Regions from separate parts of the Nonomuraea sp. NPDC049129 genome, predicted to be linked through region 1. Evidence: riboswitches for the same ligand, from Rfam matches in the RefSeq annotation. Region 1 holds a riboswitch; the other holds the start of a gene.

Region 1 (7,266 bases):
GTAGCCGCGGCCTTTGCCCCAGCGGGCCGGGGTGAGCACAAGCGCGGTGACGATGTCTTGCAGCAAGTTCCGCTTGCGGGTGTGGTCGGGATCGTGGTCTTGCCAGGCGGTGGCGAGCAGGTCGGCCTCGTGCTGGGGCAGGCGGGTGCGGTGGTCGTGCCGGGCCGGATCGAGAAGGCTGGTGAGCCGGTCGAAGGCGCGGTAGAAACGCCAGTTGTCGGCCAGGCAGGCGTGCGGATCGTCGGCAGGTGGCCGGTCGGCGTCCAGTCCCAGATGCTCACGGGTAGTCGGGGACAGGCAGAAGGCGGCCAGCCGCCAGGCTTCGGCCAGGGCGGCTTGCCGCTGTGGCGGATCGAAACCATCAGAGCGACGAGTACCGCCCGGATCGGCACTCCCGCCGGTCCGGGGCGTGGGCCGAGTTCGGCGTCGATCCACGGCATGATGCCGGAGTCGTCCAGCAGCCGGGCGTAGTGGCTGGTGACGGCGTCGGGGATCTGTGCCGTCTGCTTGGCGGGAGGCCGGGGACGGGTGGCTCGGGTTCGGGTGGTGCGCGGTGGCCAGGCGCGTGGCTTCGCCGTACTCACCTGGCGCGGCCGCGCAGCAGCGCGACCGCGGTGGGCTCGTCCAAAGCCGGGACGAACTGTTGGTAGCGGGCTAGCGCGGAGACGCTCATCCCGGCCGCGGCGGCCACCACGCCCAAGTCGATCCTCGCGCTCAGCAGCTCGACGATCCACGAGGAGCGCAGCCGGCGCACCGACAAGGCGGGCAGGCCGCCGGTCGGGGTGTGGCGGGCCGTCCAGGAGCTTCAGGCCATGCATCGTCAATGGTGGAACAGTCGAAGGCCGGTACGGGCGAGCGCGATCTGGTGCTCCCGGCAGGCGTCCTGCACCTCCGCGGACCGGATCGAACCACCCGGCTCGGCGATATAGCGGACGCCGTGGCGGGAGGCGTGGTCGACGTTGTCGCGGAAGGGCAGGGCGCCGTCGGAGACGAACGCCACCTCGCCCAGGGCCGCGAGCCACGATGTGCGCTGCTCGTTCGTCAGCTCAGGCATCGGCGAGGAGAGCGCTCCCGACAGGCGCAGCTTCTCCTCTGCGGTTAGGTCACCCTCGATGAAGCGGATCTGCCAGTTGATCCGATCCTGAAGCCGGACGTCCGACCGGAACGCGAGCGCGCGCACCATCGGATGGCGCCGCAGCCACCAGGTATCGACCTTCGCGCCGGCCAAGCGGGTGCAATCCACACGCGATTGCTGACCGGCACCGATACCCAACGTGGCGCCGCCACGCAGATAACACACGGAGTTGGACTGGGTGTAGCGCAGAACAATCAAGCCCAACAGCAGATCCTCGGCCGCGTTGGCCGGTAGCGTCCCGCACACGACGTCGTCCAGAAGCGCGGTCGAGAGCACAACCTCATCGCGCTCCTGGGTCAGCCGCAATCCGAATACCTCCCGCGCCTCCTGCCGCGGCGGGACGTAGGCCGGGTCCGCTTCCATGACCAGGAACCGGCCACCCCTCTTCTGGCTGAGCGCCGCCACGGTGCCCGGAGCGTACCCGGGAGCGATGACGCCGTCGCAGACCAGCCGGGTCAGCAACTCGGCGAGTTCGGCATCGACAGGCTGCGAGACCGCGATGAAGTCGCCGTAGGAGGATTTGGGATCAGCGTCGCGGGCTCGCAGGTAGGCGCTCGTGAGCGCTCCGACAGCGGCGCGGTCGACGCCGTTGAGTTCGGCGGTGACCTCGTCCACGGGCCCGGCAACTGCCGCTCCGGCGGGCGATACGTGCTTGAAGGACGCCGCTGCCGGTCTGTCCAGCGCGTTACTCGCCTCGCTCACCAATTGCCAACTGTTGAGCGCGTCGAGCATGTTGATGTAGGAGGGGCTGCTATGCAGCACCCTGACCGGCCAACGGCCAGGACCCACCGGTGTGGCAATAGCCGATCGCTGCTGCGGATTCATTCCGTAGCGCAGGTCCACGTCACGACCTCCTGTGTCAGTTGAACATCACTGACGCAGGCGCCCAGGCGGTCGACGCTCACGCGAGAATGCGGCCGCTCCCCGGTGGTTGTCCACCTTCGCCAGTCGCGGCCATACACAATCCTAATCACACACGTTCGGACCAATTTGAGCCACTAGAGCAAACACGGCCGCGCCACAGTCGGCCATCCGCTCGGCCACACTCGCGTGCATGGCGATAGCGGACAGCTCGACCGGGGTGGCGGTGGTGTCGATGCCGATATCGCCGCGGAAGTGGCGGAGGTAGCCCCGGCCTTTGGCCCAGCGCACCGGGGTGAGCACCAGCGCGGTGACGATGTCTTGCAGCAGTTCCCGCTTATGCGAGCGTGCTGGGGTCGTCATCCTCCCAGGCGGTGGCCAGTGTGTCGGCCTGATGATGGGGCAGGCGGGCGCGCCGATCGTGGCGGGCCGGATCCAGCACGGTGGTCAGCCGGTCAAAAGCCGGGTAGAAGCGGCGGGAGGAGGCGAGCACCTGATGGATATCTTTGGGCAGGCCGAGCCGCGTGCGGCGGCGGTCAGACAGAACGCGGCGATCCGCCAGGCCTCGACGAGAGTGGCCTTGCCGGTGTGGTTGACGGACAGCAGCAGGCAGGTCAGCACCGCGGTGATGGGCAATCCGGGCGGGCCGGGCCTCGGGCCGAGTTCGGCGTCGATCAGCGGCAGGACGCCGGAGTCGTCCAGCAAGTGCGGCTGGAGTGATCACTTCGCGGGGCAGAACAGCGATTTGAGGGCATTGGTGATGCGCGACGGCACGGTGCCGCGCTCGGCATCGTCCATGGCCAGGGTGAGGGACACGGCGAACTGCAGGCGGCCGTCGGAGGAGGTGAGGGTCGCGGCGGTGAAGCCGGGGGCGCTGCCTCCGCCCCCGGCGGCGAACTCGGGATTGCCGGAGCACGGGCCGCCCGCAGGTGGCGACGGCTGGCCGGGAGGCGGGTCGGTGATCACTTTAGTCAGGGACGCGGGCAGCAGCTTGCCCTGGCGGAAGGCGCGCTGGAAGGCGCTCATCTCGCGCGCGGTGGAGATCACGCCGCCGGCGCCGAGCATGGTGGTGGCGTTGATCTTGTCGGCATCGCGCATCGTGCCCGTCTCGTCCGGGGCGTAGCCGTGCCCGTGCGGGCCCTTGATGCCCTCGGCCGCCTTGGTGGGCAGGTAGGTATCGCGCATGCCGAGCGGGGCGAAGAGCCTCCGGTTGAGTTCGGCCGCCAGTGGCCTTCGGGACAGTTTCTCGATGATCATGCCGAGTAGGATGTAGTTGGTGTTGGAGTAGTTGAAGGTCCCGATTTCCACGGGCCGGGCGTTCTTGCGTGAGGCCGCCAGCAGGTCGGTCGGGCGGTAGTCGCGCGTGGGGTCGGAGGTGTCCGGGCCGATGTAGTCGGGGATGCCCGAGGTGAGCTGGATCAGATTGCGGACCGTGATCTCGTCGGCCCGCTCCACTAGGTCCTTTTCCGCCACCTTGGGCAGGACCTCGCTGAGTTCGTCGTCCAGGCTCAGCTTGCCTTCCTTGACCAGTTGCAGCACCGCGGTGGCGGTCATGGTCTTGGTCTGCGAGCCGATCCGGTAGCGGGCGGTCGACGGGATCGCGCCGCCCTTGCGTCGAGCAGGCGGGACCCGGCTGATCCCTTTCCGACACGCTTGCCGTCCACGTACACCTCGCCGATGGCTCCCACCACGTGGCCCGTCTTCACCAAGTCTTCCATCGCCTTTTGCACATTCCCGAGCTTGACGGGGGCGGCAGCTGTCGAGGCGGTGGCGGGCGGGGCCGCGCTCAAGACCAGCGCCGCGCACGCCAGCGAGGCTGCGCCAGTGAACGTCGCTCGACGCAGAATCATGAAGTCTCCCTCTTCCAGGTCCGAATACTCGGCTGTCGAGCCACAAGTTCTAACGAGGGCGGTGTTTCCTCGGCGTTACCGTGCAGGCCAGGTGGCTCTGCACGGAGCCCAGAGCACAGGCGCGAACCTTGGCCCTCCCCTCCCGCACTCTGGGAAACGATCAGCGCTACGCCGGGACGCGATCTTCTCGACCGTTCTTCCGGCCCAGGTCGGGGCTATTCGTGAACACCCCACCAGGGGCCGTTCTTGAGACGGCTGGACTGAAGTTGACGGGATCCCGTCTGATCATCGCGATCGGGCGGGATCTTGTTTTGCAGGGGTTTCCGAATCGGGTTCGTCCTGGTTTGGGAGCCGCGGAGCAGGTAGCCGGGGAGGCCCGGGTGATGTCAGGCCGCTGGTGAAGATCCACGTTCGCGTCGGTGGGCATGCCGACACCGGCTCCGAGCTGGTGCTGCGACAAGGTGATCTGAATTGCAGGTCATGGGACGGGTAGTGGCCTGCTCCGGCCGGTGAGCGGCGTGCGGTCCATGTGCTCTGCGGGCATCTCGAGGATGTCGACGGGTGCGTCGGGCTCGTCTGGGGGCTGGCGGGCATGGCGCCACTGGTCGAGGAAGTGATCGTTGGCGACGGTGACGAGCAGCGCGACCAGGATGGTCTGGGCGCGACGCGGCCGTGGGCGAGCCGGTTCTTCGGGTCACTCAGGTCGAGGTCGTGGCCCTTGAGACGGCCGTTCAGCCCCTCTGTCATGGCCCTGACGGTGGAGCGCGCTGGTGGAGGCGGTCGAAGCGGGGGCAGGTGACCGATGGGGAGGTGCCTGCCGCCGGACGCTGGAAGCGGACGTGAACACCCCCGAGGGATGGGAAGTCACGCTCATTCAGACGTTGCCGCCGCACCCGCAGTTGGCAAATGCCACGGCAGCGCGACCGGCTGAGCTGGAAGATCCCCTGGCAGCAGGAGATCCATCAGCGCGGCCAGGCCCGCCGGAACGACCAGCTCGGCTGCCGACCTGAGCTGCGAAACCGTCCACCACTCGAAACGGTCAGTCACCCGCCGTTCCTCATCGTCCATGCCGGAGGTATCCACCTCCAGCCCGCCGACACGATGAAAGAAGTAGGAATCCACTGAGCTGAACGTCTCACCGCCTAGTGACCATGTTCCCGAACTGGTCGCGACGACCGGTCCAAGAGTCGAAGGGGCGATGACATAGCCCAGTTCCTCTCGAAGCTCGCGAGCGGCGGTTTGATGCAGGTTTTCACCAGGATCAACGGCGCCCCCCGGCGTGAACCAGGCGTAGAAAGGCTCCTCAACCTGAAGCAGCAGCCCGCGGTAGACCAGGAGCCGATCGACGGCATCTACCAGCAGCACGCGAGCGGTTGACCGGAAGATCGTTTCGTTCATGAGCGAGATCATAAGGCGGTCCCAGCGACCATGGGCGCTGGGAAGCGATCTTCTCTTAGCGCATCTCTACGCCGTCAACCAGTGCACGGGGACACTTGGCGCAGGTGGACGAGCACGTCGAACGCATCGGGCAGGGAGGCGACGGCGAGGTGTTCGGTCGCGTCCCTGGAGGGGTGGTAAGCGCCGCTGATGACGCGTGCTTTCATCGGCCCGTCCCATCCGCCGAGGTGTGGCCGTAGCCGACGAAGCCGGCCGCCTTGTCGTTCCGCCGGGCGATCATGGCCGGGGCGCTGACCCTGTTCGCCCGCGACGGCTACACGCGCGCCGGGCTGGACGCGATCACTGTCGAGGCGGGGGTGTCCAACCGCACCATCTACAACCACTCGTGAGGTCGCCGCGCTCGCGCGCTCCGAGAGATGGTCACCGCAGGGGTTTTGACCTTCCTGTACGGCTATGCGGAACGGGCCGCGCACGGCTCGTGATGCGGTCATCGGGCCGCTTGGGCTTCACGATTCACGTGCCGAGGTCCGGCGGACTGAGGCAGTGCTCGATCCGTCAGCGGTCGGTGCCGGGCCGCGGCGACCTGGGCGGCGCCTCGGTGAGGAGGCGCAGTTCGTCGTGCACGATCCGACGAATGGCTTGAGGCGTGAAGTGGTGGGGGAAGGTCGTTGTCTGGAGCGTCAGGCCGTCCACGAACACGTGAAGGCGCGTGGCCTGGCCTTCCAGCCGGGTTTCGGCGAGCTCCTGTCCCACGCGATCGGGGAGCGGCAGGCCGTGGCAAGAGGCGATCGCCAGGCGGCAGATGTGGCGTTCCCCCGGCCAACTCGCGTCACGCAGCTCCGCCAGGGACTCATCCACATGCGAGCGCACCAGACATGCCAGCCATACGTCCACCTCGACGCGGCGGTTGTCATCGAGGGGAAGGAGCTCTTCGAGGATGAGCTGGGCGCGCTGCATGCCTGGCAGGTCCGCATCGAGGTGGGCGGTGATGCGCTTGGTGACGCTTCTGGCGACCGCCTGCGCTGCGAAGCTGAGCAGGCCGCGCTGATTGTCGAAATAGTGGCGCAACCCACCGACTGAGACGCCTGCCGCCTCGGCGACCTTGCGGGCGGTGGCCCCTTCGATCCCATCCCGGCTGATGATGCCCCACACGATCCGGGTGAGTTCCTCGCGCCGCTGCTCGTGGTCCACGATCTTCGGCATGCCCCTATTACAGCACATCTGTACGGTCTCCTATATAGTACGGGCGTGCGAAATAAAGCATGGCAACCAACGCTGGGCCTGAGCATCCTGGTGGCCGGCCTGGCCCTGATCGCCGGAGCGGCACTATGGCTGGCGCTGAACGGCAACACCGGCATCCGCTACTCGGCGGACCACGCCGACACCGTGCCCATGTGGCACCGCTGGATCCCGGCCCTCACCGGACTGGTCCTCATACGGCTGCTGCCCCCGAAGACGACTCCCGTCGGCGCCGCGCCGGCACGCGGCGGCCTTCACCTCCAGGCCATCCTCCTCTTGGTTTCAGCCACACTTTTCGCCGCGGGGTTATGGTTGTCGGGCGGCGGTGAACCTGCCCACACGCTGCTGAAGCTCATCCTGCTGCTCGCCGTACCCGCACTGCTGTTCTGGCTGTCACGGCGCGATTCCACGGATCGCGGCCAGATCCATGAGCGGCCCGCGGCCTGGCGTGACTACGGCCCCATCGCACCGGTGACCGCCTGGCTCGTTCTCACCTACACAGGTCCGCTGGCCGTGCCGTCCAGCGACTACGCGGCGAGAGTCGACCCTGTCACACTGGTGCTCACCATCGTCGTGGTGTTCAGCGTCAACAGCCTGCTCGAAGAGGTCTTCTACCGGCGCTGGCTGCAGACCCGATGGGAGCACGTCATCGGCCGCTGGCCCGCCATCGTGCTGACTTCCCTGCTCTGGGCGGCCTGGCATGTCGGCATCCAAGGCACGGGACACCTTCCCACAGACCTCTCCTCGGTCTTCGTCAATCAAGGAGTGCAGGGGTTGTTCCTC
Region 2 (7,266 bases), on a different contig from region 1:
GCCGGGTTCGAGGGCGGGACCGCCTATCTGGTCACCGAATACGTCGAGGGCCCCGACCTGTCCGGCGTGGTCGTCCGGCAGGGGCCGCTGACCGGGTCGAACCTGGAGGCGCTGGCCGTCGGCGTGGCCACCGCGCTGGCCGCGATCCACCAGGCCGGGGTCGTGCACCGCGATCTGAAGCCGTCCAACGTGCTGCTCAGCGCGGTCGGGCCGCGGGTCATCGACTTCGGCATCGCCCAGCTCGCCGACGCCGGGGGAGCGCCCGTCACGATCGCCCAGAGCATGGGGACGCCCGCGTACATGTCGCCCGAGCAGGCCAAGGGCGAGCAGGTGACCTCGGCGAGCGACATCTTCTCGTGGGCCGCCTTGGTGGCGTACGCGGGCATCGGCCGGCCGCCGTTCGGGTCCGGCGGGGTCGCCGAGGTGGTCTACCGGGTGATCAACCACGCGCCGGTGCTCGACGGGCTGGACGAGCGGATCAGGCCGCTGGTCGAGCGGGCGCTGGACAAGGACCCGATGCGGCGGCCGACCGCACAGCAACTCCTGGACCGGCTGCTCGGCCGCGCCGAGGTGCCGGTCGCCGCCGCCACCAGACTCGTCTCAGACACCTGGACCCCACTCGCCCCCACCCCACCTTCCGCCGCCCCACCCTTCGCCACTCCGTCGTCAGCCATCCCATCGTTGGCCAGCCCGGCGTCAGCCACCACGCCCGGTGCCACGCGGCCCGACAGTCGGTTCGACGGCCCGTCCGCTGGTTCGCTGGGAGGGCCGTCCGCGGTGGTGCCGGCAGGTTCTTCCGCTGGCGCGGTCAAAGGGCCGTCTGCCGGACCGCTGGCAGGCCCGTCCGCTGGGGCTGGTGAAGGGCCGCCCGCCGGAGCGGGTGAAGGGCCGTTCGGCGGGAGGCGGGCTGCCGGGCGGGCTTCTGGGCGGCGCCGTTGGCTGGGCCCGGTCGTCGCCGCCGCGCTCGCGGCCGTCCTCGGCGTGGGCGCCACGCTCGCCGTACTGCGCCCATGGCAGGAGCGCGTCGCCGAGCCGGGCACCCCCGCCGTCACCCGCACGCTCGACGCCCTGGACACCACCTTCCAGGTGCGGATCGACTCCCTCGTACGGCAGGGCACCACGGCCCGCCTGCAGTGGACGGTCAAGAACGTCGGCAAGAACAACGCGCCCCTGTACGACAGGTTCGGTGCCAGCACCCTCGACAACACCGTATCGAGGATCAGCATCGTCCCTCCCGGCGTGGGCAAGCCGTTGTACCCGGCCAGGAAGGACAACGCCTGTCAGTGCGCCGAGGTCCCCACGGCCTCGTTCGGGGGCGGTATGCAGCTTCAGCTCTGGGCGGTCTTCGAGGGCGTGCCCCAGGACGCGGAGCACGTGGACGTCAACCTCGGGCCGCTCGGAACGATCAAGAACGTGGCCCTCTCATCTGCCTGATCACCTGATCCGTGCCCGGTCCCCCCTGCCCGATCCGCTATCGTCTAGAACGTCGCGACTGGCGCGTTAGGTGGGGCGAACCACCAGGGAGCGGAAGGGCAGAAGGCCGTGCGCCTGGGTCTTCGCACATTGTCAACGATGACAGGAGAGTCATGAGTTCTCTCACAAGCGTAGACCCGCAGATCGCCGAGCTCATCAAGGCGGAGGAGCGCCGCCAGGCCGACACCGTCAAGCTCATCGCGTCGGAGAACTACGTGTCCAAGGCCGTTCTGGAGGCCACGGGCACCGTCCTGACCAACAAATACTCCGAGGGCTACCCCGGCAAGCGCTACTACGAGGGCCAGCAGGTCATCGACCAGGTCGAGACCCTGGCCAACGAGCGGGCCAAGGCGCTGTTCGGCGTCAACCACGCCAACGTCCAGCCCTACTCGGGCTCGCCCGCCAACCTGGCCATCTACATGGCCTTCCTGCAGCCGGGCGACACCGTGATGGGCATGGGCCTGCCGTTCGGCGGTCACCTCACGCACGGCTGGTCGGTCTCGGCCACCGGCAAGTGGTTCAACCCGGTCCGCTACGGCGTGCGCCAGGACACCGGCCGCATCGACCTCGACGAGGTCAGGGCGCTGGCGCTGGAGCACCGGCCGAAGCTGATCTTCTGCGGCGGCACGGCCATCCCGCGCACGATCGACTTCGAGGGCTTCGCCTCCATCGCCCGCGAGGTGGGCGCCGTACTCGCCGCCGACATCGCGCACATCGCCGGCCTTGTCGCGGGCGGCGCGCACCCGTCGCCGGTGGGCCACGCCGACGTGATCTCCACGACCACGCACAAGACGCTGCGCGGCCCGCGCGGCGCCATGCTCATGGCCACCACCGACGAGCACGCGACCGCGCTCAACAAGGCCGTCTTCCCCGGTCTGCAGGGTGGCCCGCACAACCACACCACCGCCGCCATCGCCGTGGCCCTGCACGAGGCGTCCACCGACGACTTCAAGGCCTACGCGCACCAGGTGGTGACCAACGCGAAGGCGCTGGCCGAGGAGCTGTCGAGCCGCGGCTTCGACCTGGTCTCGGGCGGCACCGACAACCACCTCATCCTGCTCGACCTCACGCCCAAGGGCATCGGCGGCAAGCCGGCCGCCCAGGCGCTCGACCGCGCGGGCCTGGAGACCAACTACAACACGGTCCCCTTCGACACCCGCAAGCCGTTCGACCCGAGCGGCATCCGCATCGGCACCCCCTCTGTCACCTCCCGGGGGATGGGGCCGGCGGAGATGCGGCAGATCGGCGCGTGGATGGACGAGGTCGTCACGGCCCTGGCCAAGGGCGACGCCGAGCACGTCATCAGCCGGGTGCACCACGAGGTGAGTGAGCTGACCGCGCAGTTCCCCGCGCCGGGTCTCTCCTGATTTCCGTTTCGGCACAGCCGCCCGCCGTACGTGGCTGAGGGCCTCCAGGAAAACGGCCGCTGAGCCCGCACAGGGCTCGGCGCCGTTACGTGCGTGTCGTTGACCGGTGGCGCGGTTCGGTGGGCCGGAGGCGTCCCTCCCGGATGGTGGCCACCGGGAGGATGCGCTGGGTGGGCTCGCGGTGGGTTCCGCGAGAATCCACATAGACCCGCTCCGTCTCCCCGGTCAGCCGGAACTCCGTGGTCTCTGCGGTCGACCGGGACGCCGTGGCCTCTCCGACCAGCCGGAATACCGTGGCGTGCCTTATCGTGCCGTCGTTCGCCAGCCATTCCGAGTCTGGCGAGTCCATGCGCAGGACGCGGCGGGGTGCGTCCGTCACCGCCGTGATCGCGTTCTTCAACGGCAGGCCGCAGGCCAGCAGCTTGGTGATCGTGGTGGCCAGGTCGTGCACCGGGCCGCCGATGTTGCGTACGTGGATGTCGGTGCTGATCGAGTGCGGTGGGTAACCGGCGGCGAGCGCGCGTTCGGCGACGTCGAAGCTGAAGCTGGCCACGCCGTGCCCCACGTCCAGCAGCACGCCCCGGTCGAGCGCGCGGGCCAGCGCGGGGGCAGGGGTGCCGTCGGGCCGCCACGGATGGCCGGTCTTGCCGTGGTAGCAGTGGGTGATCACGTCGCCCTCGTCCAGCAGGTCGAGCACGTCCTCGATCAGCGGCGGCGCCTCGCCGACGTGCACCAGCAGCGGCAGACCCGCCTGCCGGGCGACGAGCCGGCCGAGTTGGAGCGGCTGCAGCCCCATCGCGCCCACGACCGCGCCGCTGGAGCGGACCTTCACGCCGCAGACCAGACCCCGGTGCCGTTCGATGGCGGCTAGTGTGGCGTCCACGTCGATGAAACTCGGGTCGGCCGTTTCGCGTAGATGAACGAGGCCGTATGAGCCGATGTTCACCCAGGCGCGTATTTCGGTCTCGGCGGCCGGAACGACATAGCGGGCCAGACCGTCGATCGTCGCCTGGCCCGCGCTGCCCGCGTCGGCGACCACGTGCACGCCCTGGTCCAGGCCGACCCCGTCCGGGGGCACGCTGATCACCGTCATCCCGTCGTAGACGTGGGCGTGCAGGTCCACCCAGCCGGGCCCGATCCAGAGATCCCCGGGCCGCTCCCGGGTCGGCTCCAGCACCAGCCCGCCGCCTCCCGGAACCAGCCGCACCACCGAAGCCGAACCGACCACCCGAAGCGCATCACCGGTCATGCCAGGACCTCCGCGACAGCCGCATTGTGGAAGGCGCGGCGGATTCGGTTGATCGCGTCCGACCCCCGGCTGGGGTGCACCCGGTTGGTCAGCAGCACCACGAACACGTTCAGTTCCGGATCCACCCATAGGCTCGTCCCCGTGAACCCGGTGTGCCCATACGCCGCCGGGCTCAGCAGATCGCCCCCGCTGCAGCCGGGCCGCTCCCACCCCTCCCAGGCCAGCGCCCTGCCTCCGGTCCGCGTCCGGGTCATCACCTCGAGCGTTCGGGCGCCCAAGAAACCGCCGCCCCGGCACAGCGCCCGGCCCAGCCGCGCCAGGTCCTCCAGCGTGCCGAACAGCCCCGCGTGCCCGGCCACCCCGCCCAGCACCTCGGCGTTCTCGTCGTGCACGGTCCCCTGGACGATCCGGCCGCGCCACGGGCAGTCCTCCGTGGCGGCCGCGCGACCCCGGTCGGCCTCGGGCAGCAGGAAGCGGGTCTCGTCCATGCCGACGGGCCCGGTCACCCGCTCCCGTACCAGCTGGTCGAGCGGGGTCCGGGCGGCGCGTTCGGCGATCAGGCCGAGGATCATGAACCCCTGGGAGCTGTACTCGACCCCGGGCGAGGAGCGCAGCGGCAGCCGGGCCACCGCCGCGAGCAGTTCGTCGCGGGTTGGGTGGTCGCGGTAGAGCGGCTGCTGCCCGGGGATGCGCGAGGTGTGCGTCAGCAGCTCGAAGACGGTGATGCCGGACTTGTCGGTCGAGGCGTACTCCGGCAGGTGCAGCGCGATGGGATCGTCCAGGGTCAGCTCGCCCGACTCGACCAGCGCCATGACGGCCAGCCCGACGATCGGCTTGGTGAGCGAGGCCAGGTCCCACAGGGTGTCGTCACTGACCGGGTCGCCGTTCCACGCCAGCGTGCCGAGCCGGCCGCGCGAAACCGGGCCGCTCGACCTGCCGTAGGCCCAGGCCGCGCCGGAGAACTCCCCGAGGGCTCGGGCCCGCGCGAGCACGTCCGTCATACGTTCCTCCCGATCGCCGCCGGCACGCGGGCGGCGGCGGCCACCACCAGCGGTCCCAGCAGCGGTATGTCGTCCTGACTCAGGCTGAGCGTGAGACCCGCGCCCACCGCCGTCCCACTCGCGTCGCGGACCACCGCCCCGACACAGCGCATGTTCGCCTCATTCTGCTCCTTGTCGATCGCGTAGCCGCGTGAGCGTACCGCCTCCAGCTCCTGAAGCGGCAAAGCCGCCGCCGACCGGGGCTGAGGTCCGTGCATGAGGACGCCCCCCGTTCGGACCTGCTCCGGGCGTGAGGGCGCCCCGCCGTTCGGACCTGCTCCGGGCATGAGGACGCCCCGCCGTACGGAGGGTTACGGCGGGGCGTCGGGTGCCTTCGGGGACGGGCCGGAGGTCCCCGGAGGCGGTGGCCGGTGGCGGGTGGCGCCGCTACCGGCCGGGGGCGGCCCTCGCGGGCGGGACCGAATCGCCCGCGCGGACTTGCTCTTCAGTTGGTCTTATGGACTTCCTTAGAGTGATCAGCCCAGGAAGAGGTAGTCGGCCTTGTAGTCGACCTGGGTCTGGGCGCCGACCGTGCAGGTGCCCGCGGGGGCCACGCCGCCCTCGGTGTTGAGGCGCAGGATCGTGGTGGCGTGGGCCAGCAGGCCGGTGTTCTTGCCGGACTGGGTGGCGTCCAGGACCAGCTCGGGGATGTTGCCGTCACCGTTGGGGGTCTTGGTGACGACCGCTCCGCGTACCGCGCTGCCGTCTGGAGCGACCCACTGCGGCGGTCCCGCGGCAGGGGTCACGAAGGAGTGGTCGATGCCGCGCCGCAGCTTGGCCGCCACGCCGTACTGGGTGAAGGCCGGTGCCGCGCCGGGCTGCTGGGTGCAGGCGTAGATCTGGGCGCCCTTCAGCACCTCGGCGGTGACCGCGCGGGGGTGGTCGAACGGGTCGCCGGACAGCTGGCCGCGCACCGCGCCGCCGTTGAACTCCGTGGTGTGCAGGTTGGTGTAGTACCGGCCGGGGTTGGCGGCGATGCGCTTGACGACCGGCGCGGCGACCTTGGCCTCACCCGCGACCCCCGTCAGGTTCGACGGCAGGCCCGCGGCGTCGGCGAACAGGTCGGCGACCACGTCGCCGTTCTTGCCGCTCGCGCCCTTGTGGACGTGCCCGTTGGTCACCGGGGCGAGCCCGGTCCAGAAGGCGGTGTAGCCGATGACCGAGCCGGCCGGGCGCAGCCACCAGGTGGCCTGGCCGTCCTGGTCGCCGCGCTTCTTGCCGTCGTTCGCGGGCACTTCCTTGGTGCCGTCGGCGCGGGCGGAGAGCGTGGCCTGGTTGCTGCCCTGCAGGACGCCGTTGAGGTCGATCGGCTTGTTCAGCCGGTGGAACTGGCCGCGGACCGCGCCCTTGGGGTGGGCGGCGTCGTGCAGGTTGGCGTAGAAGCCGCCAGGGTCGTCGATCAGCGCCTTGACCAGCGCCGGGTCGGCGGTGACCGTGCCGGTCACGCCGAGCACGGACTTGGGCAGCGGCTTGGTGAAGAACTCGAGCTTGACGTCGCCGTTGGCGCCCTTGGCGGCCTGGTGGATGTGGCCGGCGGTAGGTGAGTCGATCTTGTTCCAGCGAGCCGCGAAGGTGACCTCGTTACCGCTGATCTTGATGACGACGGTCGACCGGCCATCGGCGTCACCCTTGACGCCCACCTCGTTGGCGCCGCGCAGACCGGCGGCGAGATACACGTCGTCACCGGAGGCCGAGACAGTCGCCTGAGCAGCGGTGACCGGAGCGAGAAGGCCGGTGGCGAGCAGCGCCCCGGACAGGGCGAGCGTACGAATCGACATGATGAAACCTCTTCAAGGATTGTCATTGGGGTTGGTACGGCAAGCAGTACGCGACCCGGTCCGAAGAGGTTCAACCGCTGAATCCGTAAATTTACACATAGGGAAGTGCGCACAGAAAAGCCCTCCCACCTGCGGTGGAAGGGCTTCTGAGAGGTGAGTCCCGGGGAATTCAGGCTCTGACGGTAAGTAAAGTCTTACCAGTCGTGGTGACCACCTCGAAATGATCGATGTCCTCGAGCTTCCACGGGCTGCCGCCGTGCATGTAGAGCGGATCGGGCGACCCGGGCACGCCGTATCCGGCGGGTGGCACCGACCAGCCCGTCATGATCCGCTGCTTGCCCGTCTTGGACACCGAGATC

Evidence for each region. A riboswitch is a leader RNA that binds a small molecule or an ion and turns the genes downstream of it on or off. The one in region 1 is predicted to bind ZMP and ZTP.
Region 2: linked by a shared signal. The riboswitch ahead of glyA (serine hydroxymethyltransferase) and the one ahead of AB0B64_RS20580 (phosphoribosylaminoimidazolecarboxamide formyltransferase) in region 1 are both predicted to bind ZMP and ZTP.

What each region holds. Positions count from the first base shown of each region.
Region 1 is NZ_JBEZDU010000006.1:232,840-240,105, forward strand. It holds gene AB0B64_RS20570 (hypothetical protein) at 1-435, opposite strand, end outside; gene AB0B64_RS20575 (hypothetical protein) at 581-760, opposite strand; gene AB0B64_RS20580 (phosphoribosylaminoimidazolecarboxamide formyltransferase) at 821-1,978, opposite strand; ZMP/ZTP riboswitch at 2,013-2,097, opposite strand; gene AB0B64_RS20585 (hypothetical protein) at 2,102-2,359, opposite strand; gene AB0B64_RS20590 (hypothetical protein) at 2,444-2,701, opposite strand; gene AB0B64_RS20595 (serine hydrolase domain-containing protein) at 2,717-3,802, opposite strand; gene AB0B64_RS20600 (NUDIX domain-containing protein) at 4,717-5,244, opposite strand; gene AB0B64_RS20605 (hypothetical protein) at 5,319-5,450, opposite strand; gene AB0B64_RS20610 (TetR family transcriptional regulator) at 5,502-5,633, shown strand; gene AB0B64_RS20615 (TetR family transcriptional regulator C-terminal domain-containing protein) at 5,800-6,447, opposite strand; gene AB0B64_RS20620 (type II CAAX endopeptidase family protein) at 6,493-7,266, shown strand, end outside.
Region 2 is NZ_JBEZDU010000002.1:476,600-483,865, forward strand. It holds gene AB0B64_RS07240 (serine/threonine-protein kinase) at 1-1,434, shown strand, start outside; ZMP/ZTP riboswitch at 1,480-1,561, shown strand; gene glyA (serine hydroxymethyltransferase) at 1,587-2,840, shown strand; gene AB0B64_RS07250 (amidohydrolase/deacetylase family metallohydrolase) at 2,926-4,089, opposite strand; gene AB0B64_RS07255 (serine hydrolase domain-containing protein) at 4,086-5,090, opposite strand; gene AB0B64_RS07260 (IclR family transcriptional regulator C-terminal domain-containing protein) at 5,087-5,347, opposite strand; gene AB0B64_RS07265 (CHRD domain-containing protein) at 5,606-6,907, opposite strand; gene AB0B64_RS07270 (zf-HC2 domain-containing protein) at 7,077-7,266, opposite strand, start outside.